3 regions of the Cupriavidus sp. L7L genome follow, and region 2 is predicted to be linked to each of the others. Evidence: predicted binding sites of a transcription regulator. Region 2 holds the regulator's gene; each other region holds the start of a gene.
What was found. The regulator HrcA, encoded in region 2, represses chaperone genes, less so after heat shock. The targets are predictions, from matches to a motif close to TTAGCACTCNNNNNNNNNGAGTGCTAA.
Positions count from the first base shown of each region.

Region 1: a site for HrcA is predicted at 1,687-1,713, ahead of rpoH (RNA polymerase sigma factor RpoH). Genes of this name have one in related genera too.
Region 3: a site for HrcA is predicted at 2,471-2,497, ahead of groES (co-chaperone GroES). Genes of this name have one in related genera too.

Region 1 covers NZ_SMNY01000009.1:79,684-89,301, forward strand. The annotation lists gene E1J61_RS08310 (SCO family protein) at 1-575, shown strand, start outside; gene rpoH (RNA polymerase sigma factor RpoH) at 669-1,598, opposite strand; gene E1J61_RS08320 (pirin family protein) at 1,946-2,824, shown strand; gene ybiB (DNA-binding protein YbiB) at 2,876-3,868, opposite strand; gene E1J61_RS08330 (ABC transporter ATP-binding protein) at 3,974-4,777, opposite strand; gene ntrB (nitrate ABC transporter permease) at 4,796-5,719, opposite strand; gene E1J61_RS08340 (CmpA/NrtA family ABC transporter substrate-binding protein) at 5,776-7,116, opposite strand; gene E1J61_RS08345 (ANTAR domain-containing response regulator) at 7,501-8,136, opposite strand; gene E1J61_RS08350 (fumarylacetoacetate hydrolase family protein) at 8,378-9,079, shown strand; gene maiA (maleylacetoacetate isomerase) at 9,084-9,618, shown strand, end outside.
Region 2 covers NZ_SMNY01000044.1:35,328-44,945, reverse strand. The annotation lists gene E1J61_RS30490 (hypothetical protein) at 17-460, opposite strand; gene recN (DNA repair protein RecN) at 551-2,323, opposite strand; gene E1J61_RS30480 (NAD kinase) at 2,411-3,328, opposite strand; gene hrcA (heat-inducible transcriptional repressor HrcA) at 3,432-4,469, shown strand; gene hemH (ferrochelatase) at 4,573-5,688, shown strand; gene E1J61_RS30465 (RNA-binding S4 domain-containing protein) at 5,685-6,080, shown strand; gene E1J61_RS30460 (hypothetical protein) at 6,168-6,341, opposite strand; gene grpE (nucleotide exchange factor GrpE) at 6,615-7,169, shown strand; gene E1J61_RS30450 (co-chaperone YbbN) at 7,253-7,690, shown strand; gene E1J61_RS30445 (phospholipase A) at 7,718-9,001, opposite strand; gene E1J61_RS30440 (DUF1841 family protein) at 9,162-9,593, opposite strand.
Region 3 covers NZ_SMNY01000009.1:498,696-508,313, forward strand. The annotation lists gene kdpB (potassium-transporting ATPase subunit KdpB) at 1-1,176, shown strand, start outside; gene kdpC (potassium-transporting ATPase subunit KdpC) at 1,204-1,827, shown strand; partial or broken gene E1J61_RS10210 (TorF family putative porin) at 1,887-2,158, shown strand; gene groES (co-chaperone GroES) at 2,601-2,891, shown strand; gene groL (chaperonin GroEL) at 2,937-4,580, shown strand; gene E1J61_RS10230 (Tad domain-containing protein) at 5,229-6,467, shown strand; gene E1J61_RS10235 (TadE/TadG family type IV pilus assembly protein) at 6,477-6,968, shown strand; gene E1J61_RS10240 (TadE/TadG family type IV pilus assembly protein) at 6,961-7,407, shown strand; gene E1J61_RS10245 (metallophosphoesterase) at 7,507-8,292, opposite strand; gene E1J61_RS10250 (type II secretion system F family protein) at 8,531-9,505, opposite strand; gene E1J61_RS10255 (type II secretion system F family protein) at 9,585-9,618, opposite strand, start outside.

The DNA.
Region 1 (9,618 bases), on a different contig from region 2:
GCTTTTCCCTGGTTGCCGCGCTCGCGCTGGCGCTGGCAGCCTGCGGCCAGCAGAAGGCGTCGTTCCGCAATGTCGATATCAGCGGCGCGGCGGATTTCGGCAAGGATTTCTCGCTGCCCGACCACAATGGCAAAGTCCGCACCATTGCCGACTTCAAGGGCAAGGCGGTGGTGATGTTCTTCGGCTATACCCATTGCCCCGACGTATGCCCGACCACCATGGCCGAGCTCAAGGCGGTGATGGAGCAGCTGGGCCCCGATGCCGACCGCGTCCAGGTGCTGTTCGTCACGGTCGATCCGGAGCGCGACACGCAGGCGCTGCTGGCGCAGTACGTCCCAGCATTCGACCCGCGCTTCCTGGGCCTGCGCCCGGCCGACGACGCCGCGCTGCAGAAGCTGGCCAAGGACTTCAAGGTGTTCTACGCCAAGGTGCCGGGCAGCTCGCCCAACAACTACACGGTGGATCACTCGGCGGGCAGCTATGTGTTCGATCCGGAAGGCCGGCTGCGGCTGTTCATCCGCCACGGCCAGGGGCCGGAGCCGATCGCGCACGACCTGAAGCAGCTGCTTTCCTGACGCCTGACGGTGCGGCATAACGTCGCACCGCTGCGATCGCAGGCAAAAAAAAGCCGGTCCACTTGGACCGGCTTTTTGCATGGGTGCCCGGCATCAGGCAAATGCCTGCAGCGCCCCTTTCATCTTCTTCATCGCCGCGGCTTCGATCTGGCGGATGCGCTCCGCCGAGACGCCGAACTCGGCGGCCAGCTCATGCAGCGTGGCGCCGCCCGAGCCGTCGTCGGCCACGTTCAGCCAGCGCGCCTCGATGATCCGGCGGCTGCGCTCGTCCAGCCGGCCCAGCGCTTCTTCCAGGCCTTCGACCTGCATGCGGTCCTGGCGCTTGGCTTCCAGCACGCGCGTGGGTTCGTTGTGGTTGTCAGCCAGGTAGGCGATGGGGGCGAATTCCTCTTCGCCGTCGTCGACCTGGCCTTCCAGCGCGAGGTCGCCGCCCGACAGGCGGGTTTCCATCTCCATTACTTCTTCCGGCTTCACGTTCAGCTCGCGCGCGACTGCCTCGACCTGCTCCGGCGTGAACGTGTGCGAACCCTGCTTGTGGCTGCGCAGGTTGAAGAACAGCTTGCGCTGGGCCTTGGTGGTTGCCACCTTGACCATGCGCCAGTTCTTCAGCACGTACTCGTGGATCTCGGCCTTGATCCAGTGCATCGCATACGAGACCAGGCGTACGCCCTGCTCGGGATCGAAGCGCTTCACGGCCTTCATCAGGCCGATATTGCCTTCCTGGATCAGGTCGGCGTGCGGCAGGCCATAGCCCAGGTACTGGCGGGCGATCGACACCACCAGTCGCAGGTGGGACATCACCAGCTGGCGGGCGGCATCGACGGAATCGTTATCGCGGAGATCGCGCGCCAGGCGCTGCTCTTCCTCCGCGGTCAGCAACGGAATTCGGTGGACAGCCTGGATATAGCTGTCGAGATTGCCCACGGTCGCCGGGAAGGTCAGCGCAAAGCTGCTCCCGCTACGGGGCGCCGTCGGCAGACGGCTAGTCGTCAGGGTTTGTTCGGCAGACAAGACTGCGTTCACTCAATCGCTCCTTTCGCATCCGGCGGTTGGGTTGCCGGGTCATGTCCCGCACGTCCTTGTGGGAACGGCGGCGGCACTGCAACACATCTTAGCACTCCATCCGGGTGAGTGCTAATTGGAGTCCCAACGGTCTTGATAGTTCCCGTCGATTGACTCGCCGCATAGAATAGCAATAACGCTATGAGGCGGCGTCGGGGATACTCGTGGCTGGGTACACTCGTGTTAGAGCGAATGTGTGCCCGCCGGTTCTGCATGCCAGTGGAATGATTTGTTGCGCCAGCGGCTACACTCGACGCAAGCGGCGGCAAGCTGGCACGCTTGCCGATCTCTCATACTCCGGAGGAGCTATGTCTGCTATCGAACACTTGTTGAAACCGCATGTGCGCGACCTGGGCGATTTCACCGTGCGCCGCCTGCTGCCGGCCGCTGCGACCCAGACGGTCGGGCCATTTATCTTCTTCGACCATATGGGGCCGGTGCAGATGCCGCCGGGCGAGGGTGCCGATGTGCGCCCGCATCCGCATATCGGGCTGGCGACCGTCACCTACCTGTTCGAAGGCGAGATCATTCACCGCGACAGTCTCGGCAGCGAGCAGGCGATCCGGCCGGGCGACGTCAACTGGATGACTGCCGGCCACGGCATCGTCCATTCGGAGCGCTCGCCCGATTCCGCGCGCGCCGACGGCGCGCGCCTGCACGGCATCCAGACATGGGTGGCATTGCCGCAGTCGCACGAGACCGACGAACCGTCCTTCTTCCACCATCCCGCTGCAACGCTGCCGCGCATCGAGCGGCCGGGGGTGCGCATGGTGGTGATCGCCGGCGATGCCTTCGGCAAGACTTCGCCGGTCAAGGTCTTCAGCCGCACCCTGTACGTGGCGATCGAGCTGGATGCGGGCGCGAGCGTGGAGATCCCCGCCGACCATGCCGAGCGCGGCATCTACCCGGTGGACGGCGCGGTGTCGCTGGACGGCGAGCCGCTGCCGGCCGAGCACATGGTGGTGCTGACGCCCGGGCAGCCGGCGCTGCTGATGGCGACGGCGCCTTCGCGCGTGATGCTGCTGGGAGGCGACCCGACCGACGGCCGCCGCTTCATCTACTGGAATTTCGTGGCCAGCAGCAAGGAAGCCATCGAGTCCGCTGCCAGACGCTGGGAGGACGACCAGTTTCCGCGCGTGCCGGGCGACGAGCGCGAGCGCATCCCGCTGCCCGCGCGCAAGCCCTGAACCGGGCGGTCCGGGCTCAGACCGCGCTCAGACCGCGCTCAGACCGCGCGTTTAGACCGGACTGGCCCAGGTGACGCGGGTGCCGAGCTTCAGGCACTCGCGGATGGCTTCGACCTGCGTGGCGATTGGCGCCGGCACCGGCACGGCGCCATCGAGCACGCGCCGGATCCATGCCGCGGTCAGGCCGGCATCATTGCCGGGCGGCAGATCCGGCACTTCGGCCAGCGATCCGCCGGAGGGATTGACCAGCGTCTGCTGGTGCCCTTCATGCAGCCAGTCGATGCGGCCGCTGCGGCGCGCATCGGCCACCACTTCGCCTTCGGTGCCGCGTGCCAGCAGCACGTTGGCCGGCTCGTGAGAGAAATAGTCGGTCAGCGTCTCGCGGTATTCCGGGTGGGTATAGCTATACAGCCGCAAGCCTTCAGCCGGCGCGTGCTCGCCCACCGGCTGCAGCATCTTGGCCACGGTATGCGACGAGTTGCGCAAGCCGATCACGGTGCGCCGCTCCAGCAGCTGCGACAGGCCCGGCGACAGCACATCGACCGGCAGCACCGCCAGCGGGCCGTCGCCGCCGGTCTCGCGCAGCCGTGCCGAGGCTTCGGCCGTGCTGGCGCACAGGGGAATGCCCAGCGCCTCGAACAGGGTCATGCTGGTGATGCGGTCATTGAAGACGCGCGTCCCGTGCACCAGTACGGGGATGCCGTCGCGAGCCAGCAGCAGCGCCAGCAGCGGCACCAGGTTTGGCTGCTTGCGTGCGCCGTTGTAGCTGGGGATCACTACCACCTGGCGCTCGGGCGGCGCGGGCAGCGGCTGGCAGTGCGCATGGGCGGCCTCGAGCATGCCGGCCAGTTCGTGCGGGGCCTCGCCCTTGATGCGGTAGGCCATCAGGATCGCGCCCAGCTCCAGGTCGGACACGCGCCCAGCCAGCATCGCGTCGAACAGGGTCTTGGCGTCGTCGCGCGGCAGCGCGCGCGCGCCGTTGACGCCACGGCCGACTTCCTTGATATAGCGGGCGGCGGAAAACGGGTTGGCTGGCGTGGTCATGGCGGCTTGGGGGAGGAGTCTGTTCTGGGTTCATGATAGCGGAGCAGCGCCGTCGCGCCCATCGCCGCCCGTTGCCACGGACGAGCGCGACGGCGGGGAGCACGCTCAGGCTGCTTCCTGGAGCGCGGGATTGCGCTGCTTGCGGTAGAGAAAGTCCAGCACCGCGGTACGGCAGGCGTGGTAGTCCTTGTCGTCGGCCAGCGCCACGCGGTCGCGCGGGCGCGGCAGGTCCACCCTGAGGATCTCGCCGATGGTGGCGGCCGGGCCGTTGGTCATCATCACGATGCGGTCGGCGAGCAGCACGGCCTCGTCGACATCGTGCGTGACCATCACCACCGTGCTGCGCGTGCGCGCCACGATCTTGATCAGTTCGTCCTGCAGGTGTGCGCGGGTCAGGGCATCGAGCGCGCCGAAGGGTTCGTCCATCAGCAGCACCTTGGGCGCCATCGCCAGCGCGCGGGCAATGCCGACGCGCTGCTTCATGCCGCCGGAGATCTCGTGCGGATACTTGCCCTCGGCGTGCGTCAGGCCCACCAGCGCCAGCGTCTCGTGCGTGCGCGTCTTCAGTTCAGCCTTGCCTTCGCTGGCACCGAACACACGCTCCACGCCCAGGTAGACGTTCTCGAAGCAGGTCAGCCACGGCAGCAGCGAATGGTTCTGGAACACCACGGCGCGCTCCGGCCCGGGTCCGGCGATCTCGCGCCCGGCGCAGATCAGCGCGCCGGTGGTCGGCGTGGCCAGCCCCGCGATCAGGTTCAGCAGCGTGGACTTGCCACAGCCGGAGTGGCCGATCAGCGTGATGAACTCGCCCTCGGCGATCTGAAGGTTGATGTCGCGCAGGGCGACGAACGGCCCTTTGCGCGTCTTGAAGGTCTGTCCGACGTTCTCGATGCTGACGAACTTGTCCATGGCGTCTCTCCCTCGCTCTTAGTTGGCGCCGTAGCTGAAGCGCCGTGCCAGTGCCAGCAATGCATGCTCGAGCATCAGTCCGATGATGCCGATCACGAAGATCGCGATCACGATGTGCTCGACCTTCAGGTTGTTCCACTCGTCCCACAGCCAGAAGCCGATGCCGGTGCCGCCGGTCAGCATCTCGGCCGCGACGATCACCAGCCACGCCGTGCCGATCGACAGCCGCACGCCGGTCAGCATGTAGGGCAGCACCGCGGGAAACAGCACCCGCGTGAACACCTTCCATTCCGACAGGTCAAGCACGCGCGCCACGTTCAGGTAGTCCTGCGGCACGCGCGTGACGCCTACCGCGGTGTTGATCACCATCGGCCAGATCGAGCAGATGAAGATGGCCCAGATCGCCGCCGGGTTGGCAGCCTTGAACAGCAGCAGCCCGATCGGCAGCCACGCCAGCGGCGAGACCGGCCGCAGCAGGCTGATCACGGGCGACGCCATCGCGTTCAGGAATGCAAAGCGCCCGATCAGGAAGCCCGCCGGAATGCCGATCACGGCGGCCAGGCCGAAGCCCGCGGCCACGCGCGCCAGCGACGCCAGCACATTCCAGCCGATGCCCTGGTCGTTGGGGCCGTTGCGGTAGAACGGGTCGGAGAACAGCGGCACCGCCGCGTTCCACGTTGCACCCGGCGTCGGAATCGCCGGGATCAGCGTGGCGATGCCGTGCCAGGCCATCACGAACACGGCAAAGCCCAGGATCGGCGGCACGGCCTTGAGCACCAGCGCGCCGAGCAGGTCTTGGCGTTGTGCGTGGCGTTGTGCGCGCCGTTCCTGCGCGGCGATTTCCAGCTCGCGCCGCCGTGCGCGTTCCTTGATGTCGGTGTCGGTGGCGGCGACATTGGCAGCATTGGCGCCTTCAGGCGCGGTGTGGGCGATGGCATTCACATCGGGCTCCTTTATCCAGGGGCGCTGCGGATCGGTGGGGTGGTGGCGGCCTGTGGTCAAGCGTTCTGCGCGCCGGCCTTGATCTTGAAGCCGTCGGCATACGCCTTCGGGTCCTTGGTGGCATCCCAGACCACGCCGTCGATCAGCTTTGCGGTACGGAAGTCGCCCTTGGGCAGCGGCACCTGCGCCGCGGTGGCGGCCTGCCTGAAGATGTCGATGCGGTTGACCTGCTTCGCCACGGCCAGGTAGTCGGGGTGCTCCTTGAGCAGGCCCCAGCGCTTGTGCTGGGTCAGGAACCACATGCCATCGGACAGGAACGGGTAGTTGGCGCTGCCGTCCTGGTAGAACTTCATGGCATCGGGATCGTCCCAGGTCTTGCCCAGGCCGTTGCTGTAGCGGCCAAGCATGCGGTCCAGGATGATGTCCATGTCGGTGTTGACGTAGGACTTGGCGGCGATGGTCTCGGCGGTCTTGCGGCGGTTCGAGGCCGAAGCGTCGATGAACTTGGACGCTTCCAGCACCGCAGCCACCATCGCGCGCGCGGTGTTGGGGTACTTCTGCACGAATTCCGCGGTGGTGCCGAGCGTCTTCTCCGGATGGTTCTTCCAGATCGACTGGGTGGTCTCGGCGGTAAAGCCGATCTTGTCGGCGATGGCGCGCGCGCCCCAGGGCTCGCCCACGCAGAAGCCGTCCATGTTGCCCACGCGCATGTTGGCCACCATCTGCGGCGGCGGCACGGTGATGGCCTTGGCGTCCTGCATCGGGTTGATGCCGTTGGCCGCGAGCCAGTAGTACAGCCACATCGCGTGCGTGCCGGTGGGGAAGGTCTGCGCGAAGGTGTAGTCGCGCTTTTCCTTCATCATCAGCGCCTTCAGGCTGGCACCGTCGCGCACGCCTTTCTCGGCCAGCTTGGACGACAGCGTGATGGCCTGGCCGTTGTAGTTCAGGTTCATCAGGACCGCCATGTCTTTCCTGGGGCCGCCGATGCCGAGCTGCACGCCGTAGATCAGGCCGTACAGCACGTGCGCGGCGTCGAGCTCGCCGTTGACCAGCTTGTCGCGCACGCCGGCCCACGAGGCTTCCTTGGTCGGCGTGATCTTGATCCCGTACTTCTTGTCGAGGCCGAGCGTGGACGCCATCACCACTGAAGCGCAGTCGGTCAGCGGGATGAAGCCGATGCGCACGTCGGTCTTCTCGGGGGCGTCGGAGCCCGCCGCCCACGCCCCGGCGCGCACCAGCGGATCGACCAGCGTCATCACGCTGGCGCCGGCGATGGTCGCCAGCGCGCGGCGGCGGCCGCTGCTGGCCGGCACCGCGTCGGCTGCGGCCGCCGAGGCGGCTTCGGAGGCGTTCACCGCCGCGTGCAGCGGCTTGGCAATCCTGAGGCGAGAGGGCATTGCGAAACTCCAAGAAAAAAGCGTCCCCGTCCGTGCCGGCTTCGCCAGAAGACGGGTACGGTGCAGGGACGCCGTTGTCCATGGCGTGACGCAGCCTGCGTTGGCTGGGTCCGCCTAAATTGTGATCGGCCGCCGTTGGCCGATGCCTGCATATCGCAAGGCGTGTGCCAGCCTGTGCGGTGCAGCATTTCGGGGCGGAACCGTGCCGGCGGAGTGATGCTTCGGGATGAAATGAGCGAACGCGGTGCGTGCGCCGGCTGCGCTGCCGCATCCCGGGGCAGAGCCGAGGACGGCGGGGCGCGAAGGATTCGCTTTGGGGCAGCGCCAGTATCGTGCATTGCACCAGCCGCGGGCTGTGGCGCCCCGCGGCCGGCAGGCGGGCGTTCAGCCCATGACGTCGATCACGCGCTGGGCTGCATCGACCAGCTTCAGGCCGCGCTCCATCGCCATACTGCGCAGGCGCTTGTAGGCCTCGTCCTCGGTGATGCCGCGCGCCTGCATCAGCAGGCCCTTGGCGCGCTCGACCACCTTGCGCTCGGCCAGCTTGAGGCGGGTGGCGTCGAGTTCGGCGCGCAGTTGCTGGTCCAGCTCGAAGCGGGCATAGGCGACGTCGAGCACCGTCTTGACGCGCTCGGCGCGCAGGCCGTCGACGATATAGGCGGTGATGCCCGCCGACAGCGCGGCCTTGATGCGCTGGCTGTCGTCGTTGTCGGTGAACAGCACAATGGGGCGCGGCGCATGCTGGGTCGAGACGCAGACGTGCTCGATGGTGTCGCGCGCGGCCGATTCCGAGGCGATGATCAGCATGTCGGGCTGGGTCGCGGTGATCACGTCCGGCAGGCGCAAGTCGGCATCGACGATCTGGATCTCGCTGAAGCCCGCGCTGACCAGTCCGTTGCGGATGGTCTCGACGTTGAGTGGGTTACCGTCAAGGGGATCGCGCACCAGCAGGATACGCAGCGCCCGACCGGCGGCGGGGGCAGGCGTCGATGGCGATGGGGGCGGATGGCGTCGGGTCATGGCTTGATTCTGTTGCAGTGCGCCATGCAAGATTCGCGCCGGGTTCGGCGGTCCACGCCGCACTGCCGTGGTGCAGAGTGGTCGCGGGCCCGCCTGGATTCATTGTATGCCGTCGTACGCAGCCCACCGCGCGCGGTGTATCCTGTGGCCCTGCCGCGCCGGGGGCGTCTGCTGGCGACGCCGCGATGCACACCCTCGCATCCCGGCTGCGGGACCGATCAGAAAAAATCTGGAGAGATGCATGACCGAATTCGTGTTCGCCCCGCCGGCCCCCGTTGGGGTGCCGGTGCGTGGCAGCGACGCTAGCTTCCCGGTCCGCCGCGTGTACTGCGTCGGCCGCAACTATGCTGCCCATGCCCGCGAAATGGGCTCGGACCCCGACCGCGAACCGCCGTTCTTCTTCTGCAAGCCGGCCGACGCGGTCAGCTACGTCGCCGACGGCACCGAAGGGGCGTTCCCGTACCCGCCGGGCACCAGCAACTGCCACTATGAAGTGGAGCTGGTGGTGGCGATCGGCACGGGCGGGCGCGACATCCCGGTGGAAAGCGCCGCGCAGCACGTGTTCGGCTACGCCGTGGGCCTGGACATGACCCGCCGCGACCTGCAGAACGAGTCCAAGAAAACCGGCCGCCCCTGGGAAACCGGCAAGGCCTTCGACAAGTCGGCGCCGATCGGCCCGATCGTGCCGGTCTCGGCCATCGGCCATCCGCAGAAGGGCGAAGTGACGCTGTCGGTCAACGGCGTGGAGAAGCAGCGCGGCGACCTGTCGGACCTGATCTGGTCGGTGCCGGAGATGGTGTCGTACCTGTCCAGGCTGTTCGAGTTGCAGCCGGGCGACCTGATCTTCAGCGGTACGCCTGAAGGCGTGGGCCCGGTGGTCAAGGACGATGTCATGCAATGCCACGTCGGCGGCGTGGGCGACCTCACCATCAAGGTAGTCTGATCCGATGCTCAAGCTCTACAGCTACTTCCGCAGCTCAGCCTCGTTCCGCGTGCGCATCGCGCTGGAACTGAAGGGGCTGCCGTACGAATACGTGCCGGTGCACCTGCTCAAGGACGGCGGCCAGCAGCTCAAGCCCGAATTCCGCGCGGTGAACCCTGACGGCCTGGTGCCGGCGCTGGCCGACGACGGCAACGTGCTGCAGCAATCGCTGGCCATCGTCGAATACCTGGACGAAGTCCATCCCGAGCCGAAGCTGCTACCCGGCACGGCGCTGGACCGCGCCTATGTGCGCGGGCTGGCGCAGGAAATCGCGTGCGAGATCCATCCGCTGAACAACCTGCGCGTGCTCAAGTACCTGAAGCACAAGGTGGGTGTGACCGACGAGGTCAAGGACGCGTGGTACCGCCACTGGATCGAGCTGGGCTTCGAGTCGCTGCAGGCCAACCTGGCGCGCGGCGGCAAGGCGGGGCGCTTCTGCCTTGGCGATACGCCGACGCTGGCCGATATCTGCCTGGTGCCGCAGGTGTTCAATGCGCAGC
Region 2 (9,618 bases):
GGACTCCGCGGGCAACTCAGCTCTTGGGCATATCCCGGCTGGTCGGCATGGTGCGGTTTGGCTGGATCATCCGGTCCGGCTCGGCGGTCTCGACACGCGGGATGGCGCGCAGCGTATCAACCGCCTGGTCGATGGTGGCATCCGCCGATTTGGAGATCGCCGTCACCAGCCAGACCCCGCCCGACATGGGGCGCTTGACCACATAGCGGATCGGGCCCTTGATCTCGGCCAGCAACTTCCCGGCATCCTCGGACATTTCGACCGCGGGCGGCTTGAACTTGACCATGATGTCGCCCACCGCGCGGTCGTCGGTGATGCTTCCCGGCGGCGGGGCGTAAGGCCCCGACTGGGCCTTGCAGCCAGACAATGCCAGCAGTGCGGCCGTGGCCGCTGTGGCCAGGGCCAGGACGGCGCGCAAGGGGCGGTGGCGGCGGCCTGCCGGCGGCGCGTGGCGGGTCATGGTGAGGCTCCTGTGAAAGTTGGTTCGGGTGCGCCGATGCAAGCGCGATGTGGGGGCGACGTGGGCGATGTGGGCGACGATGCCGGGGCATCAGCCGGCGGCGCGGCGGCCGCGCCGGCTTTCCTTGGCCGTGCCGCGCACCGGGGCGCCGGCCTGGGCTTCGGCGCCTTGCGCCAGCATCTCTTCGGCATGCTGCAACGTGGTCGCGGTGACGGTTGCGCCGCCCAGCATGCGCGCGGTCTCGACCACGCGCCCGGCCGGGTCGAGCACGCGGATGCGTGAGCGCGTAACCGAGCGCGTAACCGAGCGCGTGACCGAGCCATCACCGCCATCGGTGGTTTCCTTGCTGACCAGCAGGTGCGTGCCGGCCTGCGCGGCGACCTGCGGCAGGTGGGTCACGCACAGCACCTGGCGCGCGCGGCCCAGTTCCTGCAGGCGCCGGCCGACGACTTCGGCGACGGCGCCGCCGATGCCGGTGTCGACTTCGTCGAAGATCAGCGTCGGCGTGGGCGAAGCCTCGCTGGTAATCACCGAGATCGCCAGGCTGATGCGCGCCAGTTCGCCGCCGGACGCGACCCGAGCCAGCGGCCGCGCGCTGACGCCGGCATGGCCGGCCACCAGGAACTCGACCTGCTCCAGGCCGTAGCTCTGGCCGTCTTCCAGCGTGTTCAGCGCGGCGACAAAGCTGCCGCCCGCCATCGACAGGCCCTGCATGGCCTCGGTGACCGCGGCCGACAGCGCCTGCGCCGCTTGCGAGCGCGCATGGCTGAGGTGCTGCGCCAGCGTCAGGTAGGCGGCCTTGGCGGCGGCTTCGCGCGCCATCACCTTGTTCAGGTCCTGCGCGGCCTGCAGGTCGTCGAGCTGCTGGCGGCGCGCCAGCAGCTCATCGGGCAACTGCTCGGGAGGCAGGCGGTACTTGCGCGCGGTGGCGTGCAGCGCCTGCATGCGTTCCTCGACGGCCTGCAGCCGTTCGGGATCCAGCTCGAGCCGGTCGACGTAGCGGGTCAGCGAATGCGCGGCTTCCTCGGCCTGCACCTGGGCCGGCTCGAGCGCGGCCAGCACGTCGCGCAGCGCCGGGTCGACGTCGGCCAGCTGCTGCAGCCGGTGCACGATGGTGTTCAGCGCCGATAGCACCGAGCCGTCGGCTTCGGACAGCGCCTCCAGCGCCGCGCGGCTGCCGTCGATCAGGCCGGCGGCATGCGACAGGCGGTTGTACTCGGCCTGGATCTCTTCCCATTCGCCCGGCTGCGGGTTGAGCTTGTCGAGCTCGCCGACCTGCCACTCCAGCCGCTCGCGCTCGAGCTGCATCTCGCGCGACTGGTGCTCGACCGCCTCGCGCTGGCGCACGCAGGCGCGCCACGCGCGCCAGGCCTCGGCCACCGCGCCGGCCTGCTGGGTCAGCCCGGCGTGGGCGTCGAACAGCAGGCGCTGCGCGTCCGGGCGCAGCAGCAGCTGGTGCGCGTGCTGCCCGTGGATGTCGACCAGCTGGTCGCCCACTTCGCGCAGCTGCGCCAGCGTGGCCGCGGCGCCGTTGATAAAGGCCTTGCTGCGGCCGCCGGCATCGACCGTACGCCGCAGCAGCACCGCGCCGGCGCCGTCATCGTCTTCGGCATTGAGCTCGCGCTCGGCCAGCCAGGCGTCGAGCGCCGGGTGGGTCGTGAAGGTGGCGCTGATGCTGGCGCGTGCGGCGCCTTCGCGCACGATGCCGGCGTCGGCCCGCTCGCCCAGCACCAGGGCCAGGGCGTCGATCAGGATCGACTTGCCGGCGCCGGTCTCGCCGGTAAAGACGGTGAAGCCAGGGGTGAAATCGAGGTCGAGCGTGTCGACGATGACGAAATCGCGGATGGACAGGCTGCGCAGCATCGTGGCGGATCGTGGCGAAAGTGGGATCGGTCCGGAAAGTCGGGCTGGCGTAGGATCGGGGTGGCTAGCTCGGGCTCTGGGGGCGGCTCAGAGGCGGTTGTCTTCGGACGGGTATTCGTGCCAGTGCAGCTTCTTGCGCAGCGTGGCGTAGTAGTTGTAGCCCACCGGGTGCAGCAGGTTGATGCTCTTCTCCGAGCGCCGCACCACGATGCGGTCGCCGGGCAGCAGCGAGGTCAGCGACTGCATGTCGAAATTGACGCTGGCGTCGCGCGCGCTGGCCACTTCGATGGTGACCTCGGCATCGTGCGGCAGCACGATCGGGCGGTTCGACAGCGCGTGCGGGGCGATCGGCACCAGCACCACGCCCGACAGCGTCGGGTGCAGGATCGGGCCGCCGGCGGACAGCGCGTAGGCGGTCGAGCCGGTCGCGGTCGACACGATCAGGCCGTCCGAACGCTGGTTGTACATAAAGTTGCCGTCAACGGACACCGCCAGCTCGACCATGCCGGAAATGCCTGAGCGGTTCACCACCACGTCGTTCAGCGCCAGCGCCGAAAAAATGACGCTGTCGTCGCGCACCACGCGGGATTCGAGCAGCAGCCGGTTCTCGGCCTCGTAGCGGCCGTCGAGCATGTCGGGCAGCACCGTGTGCACGTCTTCCAGCGCGATGTCGGTCATGAAGCCGAGCCGCCCGTGGTTGACCCCGATCAGTGGCACGTCGTACCCGGCCAGCTGGCGGGCAATGCCCAGCAGCGTGCCGTCGCCGCCCAGCACCACCGCCACGTCGGCGTGCTGGCCGATTTCCTCGGCCGACAGGGCAGGGTAGGCGGTCAGCCCGGTGGCCAGCGCGGTCTCGCGCTCGAACACCACATCCTGGCCGTTGCGCAGGATATAAGAGGCGATCTCCTCCAGCGGTCCTTCGATGCCGGCAGTCGAGTAGCGGCCCACCAGGGCGACGGTGTTGAACGAAGTGCGCAAGGCGCTGGCTCTCGGGGGGGCGGACATGCCGGGATTAGACCATACCGCCGCTGCCGTTGCCAGCAGGCGCCGGCGCCGCAACCCAGGCGGGGCGCCAGAAGGTCTAAAACTTGCGTAAAATCGGGGCATCATGGATGAACGTTCCAAAACGCTGCTCAAGACCCTGATCGAGCGCTACATCGCCGAAGGCCAGCCGGTCGGGTCCCGCACCCTGTCGAAATTCTCGGGGCTGGACCTGTCACCCGCGACCATTCGCAATGTGATGTCCGACCTGGAGGAAATGGGCTTTATCGCCAGCCCGCACACGTCGGCCGGCCGCATCCCGACGCCGCGCGGGTACCGGCTGTTCGTCGATTCCATGCTGACGGCCAAGCCGCTGGAGCGCAACACCGAACTGGCCGAGCTGACCGGCCAGATCCAGGGCCAGCTCGGCGCCCAGCAGCTGGGTCCGCAGCGCATGATCACGGCGGCAGCGCGCACGCTGTCCAACCTGTCGCACTTCGCCGGCGTGGTGATGACGCCCCGGCGCGCGCAGGCGTTCCGGCAGATCGAATTCATGCGCCTGTCCGACAAGCGCATCCTGCTGATCATCGTCAGCCCCGAGGGCGACGTGCAGAACCGGATCATCCAGACCGAGCTGTCGTATACCCCGGCCCAACTGATCGAGGCCGCCAACTACTTCAACTCGCACTACACCGGCATGAGCTTCGACGCCGTGCGCAGCCACCTGCGCGTCGAGCTGCAGGACCTGCGCCGCGACATGTCGCAGCTGATGCAGGCGGCGGTCGAGGCCGGCAGCGTGGCCGACGACGAGGAAGACGACCACGTCTATATCAGCGGCGAACGCAAGCTGCTCGAAGTGGAAGACCTGTCTTCCAGCATGGACAAGCTGCGCCGGCTGTTCGACGTGTTCGAGCACAAGACCAGCCTGCTGCAGCTGCTCGATGTCTCCAGCCACGCCCAGGGTGTGCAGATCTTCATCGGCGGCGAGAGCCAGCTGGTGCCGCTGGAAGACATGGCGGTCATCACCGCGCCGTACGAGGTCGACGGGCAGATCGTCGGCACCCTCGGCGTGATCGGCCCGACACGCATGGCATACGAGCGCGTGATCCCGATCGTAGACATCACCGCGCGGCTGCTGTCCAGCGCGCTGAGCCAGAACCAGTGACGCGGCTGGCCGGTCTGACAAGCTGCCCCATTCCTACCGAGCGCCACCTGCGCTGGCGCGCCGCCATGGCGCGTTGCCGGCCGCGCGCCAACCCGGAAGCGACATGACGTTTTCACCCGAACCGGTTTACCAGCACGGGCAGGCGCCGCGCACGGCGATCCTGCTGGTCAACCTGGGTACCCCCGATGCGCCCACGCCCAGGGCGGTGGGGCGCTACCTGAAGGAATTCCTGTCCGACCCGCGCGTGGTCGAGATCCCGCGTGCCGCCTGGCTGCCGCTGCTGCATGGCGTGATCCTGCCGCTGCGTTCGCGTGCGTCGGCGTTGAAGTACGAGTCGATCTGGCTGCGCGAGGCGCATATGACCGGCTCGCCGCTGCTGGTCTATAGCGAGCGCCAGGCCCATGCGCTGCAGCGGCTGCTGAACCAGAACGGCCACGAGGTGACGGTGGCGTGCGCCATGCGCTACGGCAACCCGTCGATCGCCTCGGTGATGGAAGCGCTGCGCCGCCAGGGCTGCGAGCAGGTGCTGGTGCTGCCGATGTATCCGCAGTACTCCGGCACCACTACCGCCACCGCCTTCGACGAAGTGTTCCGCGTGCTGGGACAATGGCGCAACCAGCCCGAGCTGCGGCTGGTCAAACATTTCCATGACCACCCCGCTTATATCTCGGCGCTGCACCAGCAGGTCGGGGCCTACTGGTCACGGCACGGCATGCCCGATTTTGCGCACGGCGACAAGCTGATCCTGTCGTTCCACGGCGTGCCGCGGCGCACGCTCGAGCTGGGCGACCCGTATCACTGCGAGTGCCTGAAGACCGGCCGGCTGTTGGGCGACGCGCTGGGCTTGCAGCCGGGGCAATATCAGGTGACGTTCCAGTCTCGTTTTGGCAAGGCGGAGTGGCTGCAGCCGTACACGGCCCCGACGCTGGCGGAGCTGGGCAAGGTTGGCGCCGGCCGGGTCGATGTGTTCTGCCCGGGTTTCCCGGCGGACTGCATCGAGACGCTCGAGGAAATCGCGATGGAAGGGCAGACCGAGTTCAAGGTCGCGGGCGGCAAGGATTTCCACTTTATTCCTTGCATGAACGACGCGGCGCCGTGGGTGGCGGCGATGGCGGAGATTGCCCTGCAGCACCTGCAGGGATGGCCGCTCAACACGCCGCACCCGCATGAGCTGGAAGCGCGTCGCTCGCGTGCGCAGACCCGGGGAGCCGCAGCATGAACGTGGATTTTGAAGCGGATGCGCGCCAGCGCATCGACAAATGGCTATGGTGCGCGCGCTTCTTCAAGACGCGCTCGCTTGCGGCCGAGGCGGTGGAGCGGGGCAAGGTGACCGTCAACGGCCAACTGGTCAAGAACTCGCGCGAAGTGCGGCCCGGCGACAAGGTCGCGCTCGAAGCGCACCAGCAGCGCTGGGAACTGCAGGTGAAGGGCATTGCCCCGGCGCGCGGACCGGCACCGGTGGCGCAGACGCTGTATGAAGAGAGTGCCGACAGCCAGGCACGCCGGCAGGCCGAGGCCGAGCGGCGCCGCCTGCAGCCGGAGCCCGCCGCGCAGTTGCAGGGGCGCCCGACCAAGCGCGACCGCCGCCGCATCGATGACTTCCGGCACTGAGGCTGGCAGGAACGACACGCGGCGGCGCCGGCACAATGCCGGGGCCGCCGCGGTGCGAGCGTGTGTGCCGGAAAGTTGCGCTGGCGCTTATTCCTGCGAGACTTCCTGGCTGATGATAGGAACGATGTAGTGCTTGAACACCGCCTTGCCACTGCCATACTCGGTATCGCGCGGGGAGAAGGCGTCTGACAGGCAGATAAAGGCGGTCATGACCGCCAGGGCGGCCACGAGGCAGAGCGTCACGACTGGCAGCTTATGCATGGCCAACCTTTCGGAAGAGGCACAAAAATGAACCATCTCCAGGCCCCCGGCATTTTTGTCATTTTTCGTAAGAGAATGTTAGTGAGTGCAGTGCAGCAAGGCAATAAGGCGTCAATTGCATAACTCACGCCTTTGTAACCGCTTGTTTCCGCGTCTCGCCGGCGCCACTCTTGAAATCCGGCGCGACGCCACCAATTGCCCGCTAAACACGCCGATTGACCCACCGCGGCCGTACCCACGGACGGCCGCGCCAATGCATTGATACGGATCGACATGGAAGAACAGAAGCAGACGCCATCCAACCCGACGCCCAACGACGAAGCCAGCGCCCCTGCCGCGCAGGAGACCGCCGCGCCGGAGGCTGCCGCCGTGGAGGATGTGGCGGCCCAGCTGGCCGCCCTGGAAGCCAAGGCGCGTGAACACTACGACCTGTACATGCGCGCGGTCGCCGAGGGCGAAAACATCCGCCGCCGGGCGCAGGAAGACGTTGCCAAGGCCCACAAATTCGCCATCGAGAACTTCGCCGACAACCTGCTGCCGGTGATGGACAGCCTGCAGGCCGCGCTGGCTGACGGTTCCGGCGATATTGCCAAGCTGCGCGAAGGCGTCGAACTGACTGCGCGCCAGCTGGCAGCCGCGTTCGAGCGCGGCAAGATCGTGGAACTGAACCCGGTCGGGGAGAAGTTCGACCCGCACCGCCACCAGGCCATTTCGATGGTGCCGGCCGACCAGGAACCCAACACCGTCGTCACCGTGCTGCAGCGCGGCTATACCATTGCCGACCGCGTGTTGCGCCCGGCGCTGGTGACGGTGGCGGCACCGAAGTAAGCCGGACTGCTTAGCGGCTGAGGCTGCGCCCGGTGCCGTCCAGGCCCGGGCGTTTTGCTTTCTTGCCTTTGCGGGAGCGAATCATGTCAAGCGAATCGCCGGCCGGCGCACCATCCGCGGACCAGGCCGCGGCCCCCCACCTCGACCATCGCGCCTTCGAGGCCTTCGGCATGCGCCAGGTCGACGACGCCAGCATCGACGCCGCGATCGCGCAGGCCGGCGATGCGCTGGTGTGCGTGTTCTTCTGGGGCGTGGATTGCTTCAATTGCGAGATGGCAAAGAAAGCCATGCTCGCCAATCCCGAGCCGATCCGGGCACTCGGCCTGCACTGGCTCCATGCCAATGTCTATGAGCACCCCGCACTGGGCAAGCGCTTCGGCCTGCACGGCATCCCGGTGTTCATGTTCTTCCAGAACGGCAAGAAGCTCGGCCGTGCCACCGGCTGGCATGGCCACGGCCAGTTTGCCGCCGCGGTCGCCAATGCCCGGCTGAAGGCGGGCGGCAAGCCGCTGGCGGGGTGAACCGGCCAGCCAGGCGGCATCAGGCCTTCAGCGCGACAGCGCGTAGCCGATGCGGAACTGCCAGGGCAGCTTGTGGTTGTAGTCGAGCAGGCTTTCGCCATAGCCGACGAAGTAACCCGCCATCAGGTAACCCGCGGTACCCGGCAGCAGCCGCGCCAGCGGATAGGTGACCTGCGCATCGACGCTGCCGTACCACTTGCGCGTGCCCTTGCGCAGCGTGGCGGAAAACTCCCATGAATCCGGGCGCCCATACGCGATGCCCAGGTCCATATAGCCGCGGTAGTGGGCGATGTCAGGGTTGTCGCCCTTTTCCACGTAGGCATAGAGCTTGGGCGCGACGCGCCAGTGCCAGTCGTTCTGGTCGCCGATGTAGAACGTCGGCTTGACGAACACGGTGTTGATGCTGCGCGACTCGTCGCCGCTGCGGCCGTTGGACTCGTGCTCCACGCCGGCCGCCAGCGACAGCCGGCTGATGGCCCGGTTGCGCACGCCGGTATCCGACAGGTAGTAAAACAGGCTCGGCCGGTAGTTGGTGTCGCGGAACGGCTTGGACTGCTCAGACAGGTCCCATAGCGAGAACTGGGTGAAGCCGAGGTAGAGGTTGTCGAACAGGCTCTTCGATGCCGGATCCTCGCCCTCGAAGATCCGGTACTTGAAGCTGAACTGGAACTTCGCGTTGGCGCCATCGTGCGCGCCGACGATGAAGTACATCGGGTCGTAGAACGACAGGCGCGCGCTGTCGCGCAGGTCCGCCGGCGCCGGGGCGGTGGCGCTTGCGCTGGTCACCGGCGTGATGGGAACCGGGGCCGTCTCCGCGGCTTCGCCAGCGGCCCCGGGCGTAGCCGCTACCGCGGGCGGGGCGGCGGTGGTGGCCTCGCCCGGCTGCGGCAGCCGGTTCAGCGTGACCACCACCGGCGCGGCGTCGATGCCGGTCGCATCCAGCCGCACCTGGCCGCGCAACTGCGGCGGCAGGGTCGCGGTGTAGCGGATGGCGCGGTGCTCACCACGGCGCAGGTTGACCATGGCGGGTCCGGATACTTCGCGCCACAGTACCAGCCGTACCGGCGCCTGCATTTCGCTCGACGCGGTGACTTCCAGGGTATCGGGGATCCGGTAACGGCGCGTCGCGCCGTCGGCGCTGACCACCAGCGTCAGCGTCAGGGGCTGGTTGCCGTCGATCACGCGTGGCGGCTGCAGCAGCGCCACGCCGGCGTGGGTAGCCAGAGGAAAAGCCAGCGCCAGTGACAGGCAAAGGGGGGCGACGGCGCGGCTGGCAGGTGCCAGCCGGCGGGGCAGGGTCAATCGGGACATGGTGCTGGGCACCGCGGGCGCGGCTGGACGGCGCGCTGCGGCAGCGGGAAATTTCGGAACCCGCAAAGCCTACCACGCGGTAGAAAGCGGGTTGTGACGAAATGTACGCAACCGTTAGAGACGGTTAGCAGGCTGCCAGCAGCCTGCTAGCGTGGCGGGCTCAGCGCATCGCGCGCCGGCGCACGCTGTCGACGTATTGTTCGCCGTCCGGCGGCAGGCCGCTGCGCTGCGCCTGCCAAAGCATCTCGCCCAGGCATTCCATCACCTGGTGCTGGGCTTCGTGCGGCGAATCGAGTCGGCGTACAAGCGCCTCATAAGCCTCGCGAATGCCGCGTGGCTGGTCGACGGAAACCTGTTCCGAGATCGACAGGTGCATCGCCAGGTGCAGGAACGGGTTGGTCTGGCCTTGCTCGGGGGTGTAGTCCTGCGTCAGCGCGCCTTCGGTGTCGCGCAGCAGGTCGTGGTACTCGGGATGCTCGCCGATCCAGTCGACGGCAATGACTTCCAGCGGCGTCAGCACGCTGCCCGCGATCTGCTTCTGCCAGGCTTCGCAGAAGAAACGGCGGACTTCTTCTCGTGAGGGATTAAACATGGTGGCGCCATTGTAAACGAGGGGC
Region 3 (9,618 bases), on a different contig from region 2:
GACGTGGACGTACTGCTGCTCGACAAGACCGGCACCATCACCCATGGCAACCGCCAGGCCTCGCGCTTTATCCCGGCGCCCGGCGTATCGCCATTGCAGCTCGCGGAAGCGGCGTGGCTGTCGTCGCTGGCCGACGAAACGCCGGAAGGGCGCAGCATCATCACACTGGCACGCCAGCTGCCCGGGCTGGCCGCGCCGGCGATGGCAAGCCTGAAGCCGGAATTCGTGCCATTCAGCGCGCAGACGCGCATGAGCGGCGTGGACCTGCGCGACGGCGGCGGCGAACGCCACGTGCGCAAGGGCGCCGCCGATGCCGTGCGCCGGTACGTCACGGAACGCGCCGGCAAGTTCCCAGACGCGGTGTTGCAGGCGGTCGACGAGGTTGCGCGCGCCGGCAGCACGCCGCTGGTGGTTGCCGACGCCAACGGCGATTCGGTGCGCGTTCTGGGCGTGATCGAACTGAAGGACATCGTCAAGACCGGCATCCGCGAGCGCTTCGGCGAGCTGCGCAAAATGGGCATCAAGACCGTGATGATCACCGGCGACAACCGGCTGACCGCGGCTTCGATCGCGGCAGAAGCAGGCGTCGACGACTTCCTGGCCGAAGCCACGCCGGAGGCCAAGCTCAAGCTGATCCGCCAGTACCAGGCCGAAGGGCGGCTCGTCGCGATGACCGGCGACGGCACCAACGACGCTCCCGCACTCGCCCAGGCCGACGTGGCCGTGGCGATGAACAGCGGCACGCAGGCGGCCAAGGAAGCCGGCAACATGGTGGACCTGGACAGCAACCCGACCAAGCTGATCGAGATCGTCGAGATCGGCAAGCAGATGCTGATGACGCGCGGCTCGCTGACGACCTTCAGCGTGGCCAACGACATCGCCAAGTATTTCGCGATCATTCCCGCGGCGTTTGCCACCACGTATCCGCAGCTCAACCTGCTCAATGTGATGGGGCTGGCCACGCCGGCGTCGGCCATCATGTCCGCGGTGATCTTCAACGCGCTGATCATCGTCGTGCTGATTCCGCTGGCGCTCAAGGGCGTGGTCTACCGGCCGCTCGGCGCCGCGGTACTGCTGCGCCGCAACCTGCTGATCTACGGTGTTGGCGGCATCCTGGTGCCGTTTGCCGGCATCAAGCTGATCGACATGATCCTGGCCCTGTTCGGCTGGGTCTGATTTTCTCTCCAACGATTCGGAGCATTCATGAATACGCAAGTGCAATCCCGGCAGCCGTTGCCGGCTCCGGTGCAGGGCGGCCTGTTGCGGCCAATGCTGGTGGCGTTCGTCGGCCTGTCGCTGGTGACCGGCCTGCTGTATCCCGGCGTGATCACGGCAATCGCCAGGGCCGTGTTCCCGCATCAGGCCGGCGGCTCGCTGATCGGAAAGGATGGCAGCACGCTTGGCTCGGAACTGATCGGCCAGCCGTTCTCCGACCCGAAGTACTTCTGGGGCCGGCTGTCGGCCACGGCGCCGATGCCGTATAACGCCGCGGCTTCGGTCGGTTCGAACCTCGGTCCTACCAACCCGGCGTTGACCGATGCCGCACGCGCGCGCCTCGACGCACTGCGCGCCGTGGATCCGGACAACCAGGCGCCGGTGCCCGTGGACCTGGTCACGGCATCCGGCAGCGGGCTCGACCCGCACATCAGCCCTGCGGCCGCCGAATACCAGGTGGCGCGCGTCGCGCGCGCCAGGGGGATACCGACTGAACAGGTGAAGCAACTGGTTGCCGCCAACACGGACACGCCGCTACTGCCGGTGCTGGGCGATCCAGGCGTCAATGTCCTGAAGCTGAACCTTGCATTGGATGCCATGGCACGGCAGTAGCACGGTGCCGGTGATGCGGGACGATTTCGCTGCGTGCGGGATCGTCCCGCCTGTGTGCAACGAAGCACAGCTGGTATGCAGACCTGACCGCCATCGTGCCGCTCGATGTCTGGGACCTCACGCTGAACGCCCACCTGGGTTACCAGAAGGTGCAGGTCGCCAATGCCTCGTACGTGGACTGGAAGATCGGCCTGACCAAGGACCTGGGCAAGGGACTCGCGCTGGCTGTGGCCTATATCGACACAATGCCGACAAGGCGGTGTACACCAATGCCAAGGGCCGCTACATGGGCCGTGGCACCGCATGGGCTTCCCTGACCAAGACGTTCTGAGCGCGCCTTGCCGGCGCCGCTGGTTTTGATGCCGCCGGTTTTCGATATCGATTTAATGCGTCGGCCTGATCTACCGCCTGCCGTTGCGCCCGGCAAGTTCCGCGCTGGTTCAGAGGCTGGAGGAAGCCATGGCTGTCCTCCCTCCGCTTTCCATGGCACGGGACAAGCACCTGACGGCCTGAAGGCTTGCCACCCGTTGCCCCCGGGACTGTTGAGACCCGCCGTTCCCGCCGCTCCCACCTCAAATTCCCTCCGTCCGGGAAAACCCCCATTTGGCCGCTGTCTTGAAATGGCCATACCCCGTCCCTATAATTAGCACTCGTCGGGGGTGAGTGCTAACAGCATTCTGTGCCCCTTGCGACACCTGAAAATATCAGACGGCCGTCGCCTCGGTAGCCGGCCGATTGTGATTAAACACTCACTTTTGTATCTAGGAGTCCGTATGAACCTGCGTCCTCTGCACGACCGCGTGATCGTGAAGCGTCTGGACAACGAAACCAAGACCGCGTCCGGTATCGTGATTCCCGACAACGCTGCCGAGAAGCCCGATCAAGGCGAAGTGCTGGCAGTCGGTCCCGGCAAGAAGGATGACAAGGGCAACAACATCGCCCTCGACGTCAAGGTTGGCGACCGCGTGCTGTTCGGCAAGTATGCCGGGCAGGGCGTGAAGGTGGAAGGCCAGGAACTGCTGGTCATGCGCGAAGAAGACATCATGGCCGTGGTGAACAAGTAATCACCAACTGACCGCCACCCGTACAGATTTCAGGAGATTTCAAGAATGGCAGCTAAAGACGTAGTGTTCGGCGACGCCGCACGTGCCAAGATGGTCGAAGGCGTGAACATCCTCGCCAACGCCGTTAAAGTGACCCTGGGCCCGAAGGGCCGCAATGTGGTGCTGGAGCGCAGCTTCGGCGGCCCGACCGTGACCAAGGACGGTGTGTCCGTGGCCAAGGAAATCGAGCTGAAGGACAAGCTGCAGAACATGGGCGCCCAGATGGTCAAGGAAGTGGCTTCCAAGACCAGCGACAACGCCGGTGACGGTACCACCACCGCTACCGTGCTGGCCCAGTCGATCGTGCGCGAAGGCATGAAGTTCGTTGCCGCCGGCATGAACCCGATGGACCTGAAGCGCGGCATCGACAAGGCCGTCGCCGCCGCCGTGGAAGAGCTGAAGAAGGTCAGCAAGCCCACCACCACCAGCAAGGAAATCGCCCAGGTTGGCGCCATCTCGGCCAACAGCGACACCTCGATCGGTGAGCGCATCGCCGAAGCCATGGACAAGGTCGGCAAGGAAGGCGTGATCACCGTCGAAGACGGCAAGTCGCTGGCCGACGAGCTGGAAGTCGTGGAAGGCATGCAGTTCGACCGCGGCTACCTGTCGCCGTACTTCATCAACAACCCGGAAAAGCAAGTTGTCCAGCTGGACAGCCCGTTCGTGCTGCTGTTCGACAAGAAGGTTTCGAACATCCGCGACCTGCTGCCGGTGCTGGAGCAAGTGGCCAAGGCTGGCCGCCCGCTGCTGATCATCGCTGAAGACGTCGAGGGCGAAGCCCTGGCGACCCTGGTGGTCAACAACATCCGTGGCATCCTGAAGACCGCCGCCGTCAAGGCCCCGGGCTTCGGCGACCGCCGCAAGGCCATGCTGGAAGACATCGCCATCCTGACCGGCGGCACCGTCATCGCTGAAGAAATCGGCCTGACGCTGGAAAAGGCTACCCTGAACGACCTGGGCCAGGCCAAGCGCATCGAGATCGGCAAGGAAAACACCATCATCATCGACGGCGCCGGCGACGCAGGTGCGATCGAAGGCCGCGTGAAGCAGATCCGCGCCCAGATCGAAGAAGCGACCTCGGACTACGACCGTGAAAAGCTGCAAGAGCGCGTGGCCAAGCTGGCCGGCGGTGTTGCCGTGATCAAGGTTGGCGCTGCCACCGAAGTCGAAATGAAGGAAAAGAAGGCCCGCGTGGAAGACGCCCTGCACGCCACCCGCGCTGCGGTGGAAGAAGGCATCGTCCCCGGCGGCGGTGTGGCCCTGCTGCGTGCCCGCGCTGCGATCTCGGCACTGACCGGCGACAACGCCGACCAGAACGCCGGTATCAAGATCGTGCTGCGCGCCATGGAAGAGCCGCTGCGCCAGATCGTGCTGAACGCTGGTGAAGAAGCTTCGGTGGTCGTTGCCAAGGTCATCGAAGGCAAGGGCAACTACGGCTACAACGCTGCTTCGGGCGAGTACGGCGACCTGGTCGAAATGGGCGTGCTGGACCCGACCAAGGTCACCCGCACCGCACTGCAGAACGCCGCTTCGGTGGCTTCGCTGATGCTGACCACGGACTGCGCAGTTGCCGAAACGCCGAAGGAAGAGTCGGCTCCGGCAATGCCGGGCGGCATGGGCGGCATGGGCGGCATGGAAGGCATGATGTAATTTGTGCCGACCGACTGCTGGCGGGGTGTCATAACCCGGGCTGGCAGGCTGTCACAGCAAAAACCCCCGCGGGTGTGAATCCGCGGGGGTTTTTGTTTGGGGTGTGGGAACGCCGGTTTGACAGGAGGTGCATGTGTCACGAGGCTGGACCGACGCATGCCGCTGGACGTGAAGATGATCGGGCTATCGAACTACGGTTGACCACGAGATGCTAAGTTGCCGCCGAAGGTATGAGTCAAATCTGTAACGCTCTTCATCGGTGCGGGAATCCCTTTCCCACTTGCTTTCAGTCTCGGCTGGTACGCATTCCCGACTTTCGCATTCGGCAAGTGACGTTGGTTTCATAATTAGGATCTGCAACACTGATTTACCCAGGCTGTAACTCGGGCGTAGTACCTCAATGAGCAGTGCTCAGGTCTGTCTTCGTACTCCCCGCCGCGCTGTGAGCGCACCTACTTGTTCCGCCATTGGATCGATACCAATTGTCGTTGGCATGGCCAAGAATGCCTGTACGAAGCTGGTATCGGGATCTTTTCGGCATTGTCAGCCGTACGCGCATGCGTCGCTGGTTGCCGTAGTGCGAGGCTAAGACAAGAGGCCTGCGGACCGGTCCCGATGCTCATACCTATTATCAAAGGACGATGCCATATGTCCAGGTACAGCAACAAGAAGGAAAAAGGGGTCATTCTTCCAATTGTCGGCCTGACTCTGGCCGTGCTGCTAGGCATGGCCGGGCTGGTCATCGACCTCGGGGCAATGTTCGTCGCGAAGACCGAGCTGCAGTCCGCGGTGGACAGCTGCGCGCTGGCGGCGGCGCAGGAACTGGATGGTGCTCCGGATGCCCTGACACGGGCCACGAGTGCCGGAATGACCGCTGGGAATGCCAACAAGGTCAAATACCAGAAGGGCTCGGCAGCTATCGTCGACACGGACATCACTTTCAGCGATACGCTCAACGGCTCCTACAGTTCGACCTTCACGCCTGTCGCCAACGCGCGCTACGCAAAGTGCCATCACGTGACGAACGGGATCGCGGCTTACCTGATCCAGATGGTTGGGGGGCCTGCGAGCAATTCTGTGGCGGCGCTTGGCGTTGCAACACGCACCCATGCCCAGAGCACTTGCCCAATCCCCGTTGGCTTGCTGCCTAAGACCGGCGCCACGGCTCCCGACTATGGCTTCGCACCTGGCGACTGGGTAACCGTACTTTACGATGGTGCCAAGTCGGCCTCCCCCGGGGAAATGGGCTGGTACAACCTGGATGGCTCGAAGGACGCCAATGAGACAAAGAAGGAAATGGCCGTCGGCTATTGTGACTCCAAGATTGGCGATACGCTTGGGACTCCGGGGGCGAAAGTTGCTGTGGATGACCAGTGGAACAGCCGCTTTGGTATTTACAAGAACAACGGCGACATGTCGCTCATGCGGCCGGACTTTACCGGCTACGCCTACACAATTAAAAACTGGCCGAATGGCAAGCAGGCGTATTCCGGGTCATCAGGTGGTACCGACCCGACTGCAGCCAATTTCAAGATTAAGCGGCTCTCGTTCGCAAGCTATGCGGATACAAGCACGGATGTTCAGGTCGGCGACGCCATCACCAATCTGAACATGAAAGGTGGATACAAAGATCTGGCCAAGCCAGGTAGTACTGGCGAGCATGCAACGCTGGGGATGAGCCGCCGGCTTGTGATCGTGCCGGTTGTCTCGGCGGCTTCAAAAGTCGTCGATTTTGCCTGCATGCTCATGCTGCAGCCGATCAGCGGACCCACTGAATCAGTTCAGTTCGAATACCTGGGTAATGCGGCTACGATCAGTAGCGCTTGCACGACTAACGGCCTGGCCGGCGGCAATTTCGGCCCCATGATCCCGGCACTTGTCCAGTAGGGGGAATCGATGAAGAAGCGACAAAAAGGTGTGGCGCTCGTCGAGCTCGGCATCACGATTTCCTTGCTGCTGGCGATCTGTTTCGCCGTGACTGAGTTTGGCCGGGCCATCTACACGTACAACACGCTGGCAAAGTCGGTTCGGGATGCTTCCCGCTACCTGAGCACGCAGGCAGCGGGCAGCACGACTGCCCATAGCATGGCCAAACAGCTCGTCGTGTACGGTACGCCGGTGGCTGTCGAGAACCAGCCGACACTGGCGCCGGGCCTGAAGACGAGTATGGTGACAATCTGCGATGCAGCAAATCCGGCTTGCACTTCCAATATGGGCCAAGGCAGCAACCCTGCCATCAACACCGTAACAGTTCGGATCAGCGGCTATACGTTCACACCTATCCTGGACTTGCTCGGATTCACGCGCTTCTATACCGGCGGCAGCGATACTCTCACGTCAATTCCCTTCAGTGACATCTCAGCTACGATGAGGCAGGCTTATGAATAAGCGTCAGCGAGGTGCGACAGCGGTGGAGTTTGCCATTGCGGCAGTGCTCTTCTTTTCATTGCTGCTTGGCATACTGGAATTCGGGCGGGTGCTGTACACCTGGAATGCGGTGGCAGAAGCTACCCGGTGGGGGGCAAGACAGGCTGTGGTCTGTGGCAGGGGATCGTCGTCAGTGCTCAGCAAGATGCAGGAAATCCTGCCAACCCTCAAGTCCGGCAACGTTTCGGTCGACTGGTACGACGCAAGCGGCCTCAGTGCCAGTTGCGACAGCGCTTCCTGCACGGGTGTCTCCGTCAGCGTGACGGGACTGACTGCCTCTCCGGTATCCCCGGCAGCCTGGGTCGGATTTTCCAGTTTGGCCGTGCCCGGATTTGTAACTTACCTTCCACGCGAAATCATGGGCGAGGATCCCGGGAGCAGCGCTGTTTGCGGCATCTAAGCCCTGGTCCAGCAGCCCCCGCCGGTGCGAGCCAGCGGGGGCTTTTTGTTTTTTGGCGCTGGGGTTGCCGGGAAATCGGCTGCGATGACGGTGTGGGCGTCAGATATCGATCACGCAGCACCAGTCGAAGAACCGGTTTTCCGGCTCGCCAGTGCGGCGGCTTACGTATCCGCGTGGGTTGCACACTACGCGCGAGTCATCAATGCAGTAATCAAAACTGGTGTGCGTATGGCCGTGGATCCACAAGTCGGCCTGCGCCACCAGGTCGGGCCGCCGCGACAGGAAGCCGCCAGAGACCAGATCGTGTGAATAGCGTGGATCCAGGCTACCAAGGTCCGGGCCGTGGTGGGTGACTACTACCGTCTTGCCGTCGAAAGGTTGGGCTAGCTGCTTTGCTAGCCAGGCAGACGCGGTCTCATGGCGCACCAGCGCATCTTCGGGCATGAAATGCCGCAAGCGCCCGTCGCTGCCGCTGAGTTCTATCAGCCGGTGGTCCAGCATCACTGCTGCGCAGGCCTGCATCGATGCGTCGCGCCTCTCCGTGCCAAACAGGGTGTAGTCGCTCCACCAGGTCGTGCCCAGGACGCGCACCCGTCCCTTCGCCCCGCTGAACTCGGTCACAGCCCCATTGAGCAAATGCATGCCGGGATGTGCTGCGGCTGCATCTGCCATCAGCTCGTCTACGGCGTCGAAATTGCTTTCGTAATACTCATGGTTACCTGGCACATAGATTACAGGCTGCTCGAAGGTGCGTGCAGCCCAGTCGATGCCATCGCGGCCGTTGGCAATATCGCCGGCAAGCACCACGAGATCGGCGTCGCAGGTTGGCACCGCCTGCGGCATGTTGTGTTCGATATGCAGGTCGCTCAGGATGCGTAGCTTCATCGGAACTCCGGGGCGATTTTGTTCGGACGGCATGCGTCGCGCCAAGGTCGACGGTGCTTGCATTTTTAAGAAGACCGGCGATCTGGTCAAGTCCATCCGGCCGCGGCAGGAGCCATTGGCCCGCATCAAGTACGAGCAACACGCAAAAAAGCCCGGAACCAGGTCCGGGCAAGGGACTGTCTGGCCGGCGTTGCACCGGGAGACAGCCGGGGGAACCGTTCGCGGTTTCCCGGAAGTTCTACCCCCCCTGTCCGGTCATGGTCGGCAGCAGGATGCGATAGATTTGGATAAAGGCTGGCCCGAGCAGTACCAGCAGCAGCGACGGGAAGATCGTGAAGATCAGCGGAAACAGCAGCTTCAGCGCGATCTTGGCTGCCTGTTCCTCGGCCCGCATGCGGCGCTTGGTGCGCAGCATGTCGGACAATACGCGCAGGGACTCGCCCAGGCTGGTGCCGAAGCGGTCGGCCTGGATCAGCATCGATGCGAACTTGTCCACATCTTCCACGCCGGTGCGCAGCGACAGGTTGGACAGCGCCTTTTCCTTGGAGAAGCCCGAGCGCAACTCCAGCAGCATCAGTTGGAGTTCATCGGCCAGCACCGGACAGCGCAGCGCGAGCTCATCGGCCACGCGCATCAGGGCGGCATCGAGCCCGAGGCCGGCTTCGACGCAGACGGTCAGCAGGTCTATGACGTCGGGGAACTCTTCGAAGACCGTGCGCTGGCGTTGCGCTACCTTGCGCGCCAGTACGGCATTCGGCAGGTAGTAGCCGATTGCGGCCAGCACTGCGAGTAGCGAGAACATGACGTGCTGGTTTTGAAACCTCGGCTGGCCACTGACTGCTATCAACCCGATCATCGGCAGCGCGACAGCCAGCACCGTCTTGGCGGCAAAGTACAACGGTGCGGCGCTGGTGTTGCGCCAGCCGGCGTTCATAAAACGCACGCGCAGTTGCGAGTTCTCCCAGCCATCCTTGGGCAGCGACAGGCGCGACACGGGCTGCGCCCATTGCACCAGCTTCTCGATCAAGGCCTGCTGCCTGCCCGGATCCGCGTCGAATTGGCCCGCCTGGCCGGCAAGCTGCTCCGCCCGACCGCGCATGCGGTTCGGCGAGAATACGTAGAGCAAGCCGAACACCGTCCCGAACGCCGCCACGAAGATCAGCGCGAGCACGACTAACTGATCTGCCTGAAATCCCTGGATAATGCCTTGCATGATGGACTCCCGTCAGGATGGCTGTCCAAGCCGTGCATGTTGAGGCCCTGCGCTTTCTTATGTCCTGGCTATTGAAGTCTCATACGTGGATGCGGATGATCTTGCGCATCCAC